DNA from 2 places in the Raskinella chloraquaticus genome. Region 1 is predicted to be linked to the other one. Evidence: predicted binding sites of a transcription regulator. Region 1 holds the regulator's gene; the other holds the start of a gene.
The links. Region 1 encodes LexA, which represses DNA repair genes until DNA is damaged. Its sites were predicted from a motif close to TGTTCNNNNTGTGTTCNG; they were not measured.

Region 1 (4,212 bases):
GGTGCTGGAAGCGCGCGCCGCCGGTGCGGACTGCATTCTGGTCATCCTCGCAGCCGTCGAGGACAGGCTGGCGGCTGATCTTCTGAACTCGGCTGCCGAGCTTGGAATGGACGCGCTGATTGAAATCCATGATGCCGAGGAAGCGCGCCGCGCGGTTGATCTCGGCGCCACCTTCATCGGCATCAATAATCGCAATCTGCGGACGTTTGACATCTCGCTTGCAACCACGGAAACGCTGGTGCCGCTGCTGCCGCCGGACGCGCTCATCGTCAGCGAGAGCGGTATTTTCAACCCTGCTGACATTGCCCGCATGCGAGCCTGCGGCGTCTCGACCTTTCTGGTCGGCGAAAGCCTGATGCGCCAGAGCGACGTGGCCGCAGCAACGCGGGCGCTGCTGACACCGATTTCTCATCCGGCGTTGATCTCATGACGAACCCAGCCCTCTCACATCTCAACGCCGCCGGCGAAGCTCACATGGTCGATGTCGGCGCCAAGCCCGTCAGCGAGCGTGTGGCGATTGCCAGGGGCCATGTGGTGATGGCCGCCGCGACCATGGCAATCATTGCCTCCGGCAACGCCAAGAAAGGCGATGTGCTGGGTACCGCGCGCATTGCCGCCATCATGGCCGCCAAGAAAACCCATGAGCTGATCCCGCTCTGCCACCCCTTGCTGCTGAACGCCATCACCGTTGATCTGGCCATCGATGAGAATCTGCCCGGCATCAGCGTCACGGCGAGCGTCAAAGTCGCCGGCCAGACCGGTGTCGAGATGGAGGCATTGACCGCCGTCTCGCTTGCCTGCCTCACCATCTACGACATGGTGAAGGCGGTTGATCGCGGCATGCGGATCGAGGGCATTCATCTTGTTGAAAAGAGTGGCGGGCGCTCGGGTCATTTCATCGCCCAGGATCAGTCCGCGTGCTGAGCGTTGAGGAGGCGCGCCGCCGCATTCTGGCCGGCGTCAACCGTCTGCCTGCCGAAATCACGTCAATCGACGACGCGCAGGGACGCGTTCTCGCCGACCCTCTACTGGCCCGGCTGTCGCAACCTCCCTTCGTCGCTGCCGCGATGGATGGTTACGCGATACGAGCGATGGATGCAGCTCAGGACGCCTCGTTTCGCGTCATTGGTCAATCGGCGGCCGGAAGCCCTTTCGCCGGCAGTCTTGGCGAACGTCAGGCGGTGCGCATTTTCACCGGCGCGATCGTCCCCGCCGGTGCCGACAAAGTCATCCCGCAGGAGTTCGCCAGCCGCGAGGGCGATGACGTCCGTTTTCCTGCGCTGCCATCCTCTCCCTTTGTCCGCGCGCTCGGACTTGATTTCAGCCTCGGTGATGTGGTCCTGGAGGCTGGCCATCAACTGGATGCGGCCGCCATCGGTCTGGCAGCGGCGGCCGATCATCGCCAGCTCGCCATCGTCAGACGCCCGCGCATCGCCATTCTTGCGACCGGCGACGAGATCGTACCGCCCGGAGCGATACGGGCCGACGGCCAGATCCATTCCTCCTCACTCTATGCCGTGCGCGCTGCCTGCCTTGCCGCCGGCGCCGAGGTGATCAATCTTGGTATCGCTCGCGACGAGAGAGAGCTGCTGGCACAGCGTTTTGCGGCAGCAATCGCCATACCAGCCGATGTGATGATCACGCTTGGTGGCGCGTCGGTCGGCGATCATGATCTGGTCCAGGAAACCTTCGCGCGCGCTGGTGGCGAACTCGGTTTCTGGCGTATCTCCATGCGCCCCGGCAAGCCGCTGATCTTTGGCACTGCCGGGTCGCTCCGCCTTCTTGGACTGCCCGGCAATCCGGTGTCGTCGTTTGTATGCTGCTGGCTTTTCGTTCTGCCACTGATACGCGCCCTCCTCGGGCTTGCATCTGAACCAAAGCAGTGTCTGGCCCGCCTCAGCGCCGATCTGCCTGCCAATGACGAGCGCGAAGACTACTTGCGCGCCCGCCTGGTCAGCGATCCGCACGGCACCATCACCGCCACCGCCTTCTCCAGACAGGATTCCTCGCTGCAATCTGTTCTTGCAGGCGCCAACGGCCTCATCCGTCGCCCTCCCCACGCGCCCGCTGCGCGGGCCGGAGAGATGTGTACCGTCCTGCCATTATCCACCTGAGAGCGCGCTTTTGATCGTTTGATCAATCTTAATTCTTTCTTTACGCTTGCGGAACACAACTAGAACAGGTACAAAAAGTTCCTGATTTGTTTCGCTGTGAGGAATCGCCAGACATGCTGACGCGCAAGCAATTTGAGCTGCTGATGTTCATTCACGAGCGCTTGAAGGAACAGGGCGTTCCCCCCTCTTTCGATGAAATGAAAGAAGCGCTTGATCTGCGCTCCAAATCGGGCATCCATCGCTTGATCACAGCGCTTGAGGAGCGAGGTTTTATCCGCCGCCTGCCGCATCGCGCCCGCGCTTTGGAAGTTCTGAAACTGCCGGATTCGGTCGCGCCCGGCCTCGGCTCTCCGCGCGGGCGGGGCTTTTCGCCCTCGGTTGTTGAAGGCGGTCTTGGCAGGGTGCCAGCGCCACGCGCCGCCGCGCAACCGGTGGAAGACTTCGCCAACAGCGTGATAGCGATCCCGGTCATGGGGCGGATTGCCGCTGGCACGCCCATCAGCGCCATCGAAACCCATTCGCACACGATCTCGGTACCGGTTGATTTTCTGACCAGCGGTGATCATTTCGCGCTCGAGGTACGCGGCGATTCAATGATCGAGGCGGGTATTTTCGACGGAGATACAGTGCTGCTGCGTCGTCAGGACGGCGCGGATAATGGTGATATCGTGGTGGCGCTGGTCGATGATGAGGAGGCAACCTTGAAGCGGTTACGCCGGCGTGGCGCCTCCATTGCCCTGGAAGCAGCAAACCCGACCTTCGAAACCCGTATTTTTGGTCCCGACCGCGTGAAGATCCAGGGCAAGCTTGTGGGCCTGCTGCGCCGCTATTGATCGGCGCGCCGCGCTTTGCCTCGCATGAGGGCATACTGCAAAAATGAAGGAATCGGTTTTCTGTAGCAGTACGTAAAAACAATAAGATAAGTGAAGATTGCGATGCTGTTTGAACGCAGTCTGCCCTAGCTGCCGGGACGCCGCCACCACACGTCACGCGAGCGCAGATCGCTTGACGGACACCACGCTCGCTCACCGCAAGTCTGCGCATTTGATACGATGCGCGGCTGACCGTTGCGCCAGTAGATGACCATTCCAGCAGCCTTGCGGATCACCTGACCGTCGAGGATCAGGCGTGGAAAGGCGCATGACGATGGCGCCACACCATCGGGAATGATCAGGATATCGGCACGGCGGCAATCCTCCTCCACCGCCTCAGGTGTCTTGGCTATCGCCACCAGATGATCACGACCGAGAGGCAGCGTACAACCCAGCGCGTCACATCGCCTGCCGCCGCTCAGTGTCGCCGCCTCAGGCTGGCGCGTATCGCCATCTGCTTCCAGCCAGCGCGACAGTGCAAATCGATCAGCCGGCACCCCATCAGCCCGCAGGATAGATCCGCCATCGCGGACCGCGACAAGCCGACCGCTGGCCGACACATACAGATCAGGTTGTGGCTCGATGAGCCATAGAGCGACGCCAGCCAGATAAAAAACCATGCCGAAAAGGGCTATGCGGGTCTTCCAGAAGCACATCCACATGGTGCCGAAAACCGCACAGAGCATGGCCGCGACGCTGAAGCCGGGAAGCAATGATGTGGCGTGGGGAAAGGCAGCGACAAAACGCGCGATATCAAGCATGCGCGCCACGCCAAACCCGAGCGCATCAATGGCAAAGCCCGCCGGGCCGATGTTGAGCATGATGAGCGTCAACACTGCCATCGGCATGACGAAGATGTCGACGATCAGCATCGCCAGCACATTGCCAACGACGCCAAACCAGGCGATGCGATGGAAATGATGGAGGGTGATCGGCAACATGGCGATCTCAACCAGAATACTGACGATGGCCGTCGCCAGCACCGCTTCGGCGAAGCGGCTGGCAAAGCGCAAGCCGCGGGACTGCTCTCGCGTCGCCAAGCGCGGCAGCAATTTGTGCTCATAAACAGCAATCAGCGTCGCGGTTGCTGCAAACGACATCTGGAAGCTCGGCGAAACGAGGGATGAGGGGTGATAGGCGAGCAGTATCAAGGCGGCCAAAGCCAGATTGCGCATCGTCAGCGCCGGCCGGTCCAGCAGGACTGCGGCGAAAACGATGCAGATCAT
Region 2 (4,212 bases), on a different contig from region 1:
ACCCGGCGGGCCCCCGGCGACCTTCGGCCCATGGTCGAAGAAAATTTCCGAGCACGGGCCACACGGACCAACATCACCCATGCGCCAGAAATTATCATTGGTGGCGATACGGATGATACGGTCATCCCCCAGCCCGGCGATCCGGCGCCAGAAGCCCGCAGCCTCCTCGTCATCATGATAGACCGTCACATAGAGGCGCTCAGCCGCCAGCCCGAACTCGCGCGTGACCAGCCGCCACGCCATATCGATGGCACGTTCCTTGAAATAATCGCCGAAGGAAAAATTACCCAGCATCTCGAAAAAAGTGAGATGGCGAGCCGTGTAGCCCACATTGTCGAGATCATTATGCTTGCCGCCCGCCCGCACGCATTTTTGTGCCGTCGTCGCGCAGCGATAGGGCGCCACCTGCTGGCCGGTGAACAGATTCTTGAACTGAACCATGCCGGAATTGGCAAACATCAGCGTCGGATCGTTGCGCGGCACCAACGGGCTCGAGGCCACGATTTCATGGCCCTCACGCCGGAAGAAATCCAGAAATCCGCTACGAATATCGTTAACGCCGCTCATGCTGTGTCAAACCCCAAAGCCACTCAGCCGTTTTAGGCATCGGCCTCAGGCTTTGTCCAGCAGTGCGAGTGCGCCATAGCCGACAATAACCGGCGTGAGGCGACAAATCGCCCGAGCCAAGATAGGGCGCGCGAAGCGGCAAACGATGCGAGGCAACCAAGATCAGCCTCGCACCGCCGACACGCGCTATCCACAGATCACATGTCCGGCAGGCTTCAGCCGGACAATGCCGCCATTGCCCCAGCAGACGTCAGACCGGCTCCTCGCCATCGCTGTCAGCCTCCGGCGTTCCCTGCAGGATCTTGTCGGCGATCAACCCCGCATTCTGCCGGATCGCCGCCTCGATGCGCTCGGCCATCTCCGCATGTTGTTTAAGGAAATTCTTGGCATTCTCACGCCCCTGGCCAATGCGCTGGCTGTCAAAGGAAAACCAAGCCCCCGACTTGTCAACGACGCCGGCCTTGACGCCAAGGTCGATGAGTTCGCCCATCTTGGACACACCTTCTCCGTACATGATGTCGAATTCGACCTGCTTGAAGGGCGGCGCCAGCTTGTTCTTCACCACTTTGACGCGTGTCTGATTGCCAACCACCTCTTCGCGATCCTTGATCGCGCCGATGCGGCGGATATCGAGGCGGACGGACGCGTAGAATTTAAGGGCGTTGCCACCGGTAGTGGTTTCCGGCGAGCCATACATGACGCCGATCTTCATACGGATCTGATTGATGAAGATGACCATCGTCTTGGAGCGTGAGATCGAGGCGGTCAGCTTGCGCAGCGCCTGGCTCATCAGGCGCGCCTGCATGCCCGGCTGACTATCACCCATCTCGCCTTCAAGCTCGGCGCGCGGCGTCAGCGCCGCTACAGAATCGACCACCAGCACATCCACCGCGCCGGAGCGCACCAGCGTGTCGCAGATTTCGAGCGCCTGCTCGCCGGAATCCGGCTGCGAAATCAGCAGATCATCGAGGGTCACGCCCAGTTTGCGCGCATAAATGACATCCAGCGCATGCTCGGCATCGATAAAGGCGCACACCCCGCCCCGCTTCTGCGCTTCGGCAATCGTGTGCAGCGCCAGCGTCGTCTTGCCCGATGATTCAGGCCCGTAAATCTCGACCACGCGCCCGCGCGGCAGGCCGCCGATCCCCAGCGCGATATCGAGGCCGAGCGATCCTGTCGGCACTGACTCGATCTCGACCGCCTTGTGGTTGGCGCCGTAGCGCATGATCGAACCCTTGCCGAAGGCACGCTCAATCTGCGACAGCGCGGCGTCCAGCGCTTTGGTTTTGTCCATACCGTCCCCCTCGACAAGCCGAAGCGAATTTTGAGCCATAGCGAATCCTCCTGCAATCTAGCTGTTAAAAACCATCTGCGACACGTGTCCTCGTCAAACCTTGCCGTCACCTGCGACCGACTGCGGTCTGATCGCCTTCAAACGACAATGTACACATTTTGTTCTAGTTCGCAATTTGTTCTTTTTCGTTAATGCAGATTTTTGTCGAGCGACGTCCCGCTACTCCGGTTATGAGCGCGAACGGGCAGGACCACATGATGTGATCGACGAAAGATTGATACAATTAAATTATTGATATCATATATTTTTCTTTATTTTGTACCGCGTCCGCCCCGCTCCAGGCTCGCGATCAACGCCTGCGCCACATGTTCGGCCATGCAACGATATCCGGTATCGTTGAGATGCAAACCATCATCAGAAATCAGGATGTGCTTGCCCGATCGGGCGATAAACCGCATGGCGGCGTAGCGCCGCGAAATGGCAACATGGCGGGCTGCCGTCACCCGCTCGAGCGCCCTGGCGATAGCCAGGAAATGGCTCTGGTCGGCTGCCTGGGGAGCATATTGCGCCCCGACAACGATAACATCAACCTGACGACGCCTGAGCCAGCCGATGGTTGAGCTGAGCGTGCGCTCAAATTGCGCGACCGAGACCCGCGACAGCGCGTCATTCGTTCCCACCTGCCAGACGACGACGTCAGGGTTTTCATGCCGGATTTCCTCCCGCAAACGCGCTGCCGTGCTTGTCGCCAGTTCACCCGACAGGCCGCGATTAATGATTGCAACCTCAACCGGCTTGAGCTGTGCTGTGAGGATGGACTGCAATTGTGCGGGATAGGCATGCTCGGGCGACGAGGCGCCGACACCCGATGTCGATGACGAGCCAATAGCCAGAATCGTCACCTTTTCGCGCCGCTCGATACGCGCGCCAAGCGTCGGCAGGGGTGCTGCTGTCGCGATATCGCGCTGCGGAGCCACGCACGCACGGCTCAAGGCCGGCAACTCGGCTCGTGCCGGGGCAAGGCCCGCCATCAGCATCGCCACGCCAGCAAGGATCATCCATGTCTTCACAGCAACGTCCCACATCGTTCCATCAGCACCCTCGCGTGGAAGCGCGCGTTTCAGCCATCACGGGGCAGGCCGTCGGCGGCCATTCACGCCCGTTATCAAATAGCTGGCACCAATATGTCAGGCAAACACCAGGATAAAAATCCACTTTCTTTGTAATAAGTCTAAAAGATAGGCGTTGACCACCGCCTGCGTCTGGCGCGATGAAGGCTGCACGAACGCTGGTGTGCCAGCATCTGATAATGGGGCCTTGAACCCCATCGATTGGAGAAACGAATGACTCAATTTCGACGCGGTCTGCGCTCTGCCGGCTTGATGACAACTTATTCAGCCGTTCTGGCGGTTTCTCTATTGGTCCTTTCGCTCGTCAGCCAGCCTGCCCTGGCGCAGGAGACAGTGGAGATTTCCATCTCGAACCATCGCTTCCAGCCAGCGGAAGTCAAAGTCCCTGCCGGAAAGCCGCTGGTTTTGATCGTCAAGAACCTTGATGCGTCGGCCGAGGAATTCGAGAGCAAGGTTTTGAAGATCGAGAAAGTGATCGCGGGAAAGAGCGAAGCGCGTATCAATGTGCGACCGCTGACACCGGGCCGATACAAGTTCTACGGCGAGTTCCATGAGGCAACCGCTCAGGGCGTTCTGATCGTTGAATAGGGTGTGACATGCTGTCTTCTGCCATCATCGTCTTTCGTGAAGTCATCGAGGCCGGGATTATCATTGGCATTGTGCTGGCGGTAACACGCGGCGTCCACTGGCGCGTGCCCATGGTTCTGGCGGGGTTGGCAATCGGCGTGGCCGGCAGTCTGGTTGTGGCGACGTTCGCCGGCGGCATTTCTGCAGCCCTCGCCGGCGCCGGCCAGGAAATTTTCAATTCACTTCTGCTGGGAACAGCCGTCTGCATGCTCATCTGGCATAATGTGTGGATGGCATCGCATGGCCGCGAACTGGCTTGCGAGATGCGCCAGCTTGGCAGCGAGGTCGTCACCGGCAAACGCTCCTTGTGGGCGCTGGCGATTGTCATTGCCATTGCTGTCTTGCGTGAAGGCTCCGAGGTGGTGCTGTTCATGTACGGTATCGCCGTCTCTGAAACAGCATCAGCAGCCGAATTGCTGGCCGGTGGATTGACTGGTTTTGCGCTTGGCGCCAGCCTCAGCGCCCTCACCTATTGGGGGCTGGTCACCATTCCCGCCCGCTATCTCTTTTCGGTCACCGGATGGTTGATCACCTTTCTTGCAGCCGGCATGGCAGCTCAGGCGGTGACCTACCTGGCACAGGCGGGGATCGTGA

Region 2: the regulator LexA is predicted to act here: its motif matches at 2,027-2,044, upstream of recA (recombinase RecA).

Annotation. Positions count from the first base shown of each region.
Region 1 covers NZ_JAKFWN010000006.1:173,039-177,250, reverse strand. The annotation lists gene trpC (indole-3-glycerol phosphate synthase TrpC) at 1-430, shown strand, start outside; gene moaC (cyclic pyranopterin monophosphate synthase MoaC) at 427-924, shown strand; gene glp (gephyrin-like molybdotransferase Glp) at 918-2,114, shown strand; gene lexA (transcriptional repressor LexA) at 2,228-2,947, shown strand; gene ACINK1_RS03665 (ComEC/Rec2 family competence protein) at 3,073-4,212, opposite strand, start outside.
Region 2 covers NZ_JAKFWN010000034.1:14,604-18,815, forward strand. The annotation lists gene alaS (alanine--tRNA ligase) at 1-567, opposite strand, end outside; gene recA (recombinase RecA) at 818-1,900, opposite strand; gene ACINK1_RS11940 (SGNH/GDSL hydrolase family protein) at 2,173-2,946, opposite strand; gene ACINK1_RS11945 (cupredoxin domain-containing protein) at 3,205-3,579, shown strand; gene ACINK1_RS11950 (FTR1 family protein) at 3,588-4,212, shown strand, end outside.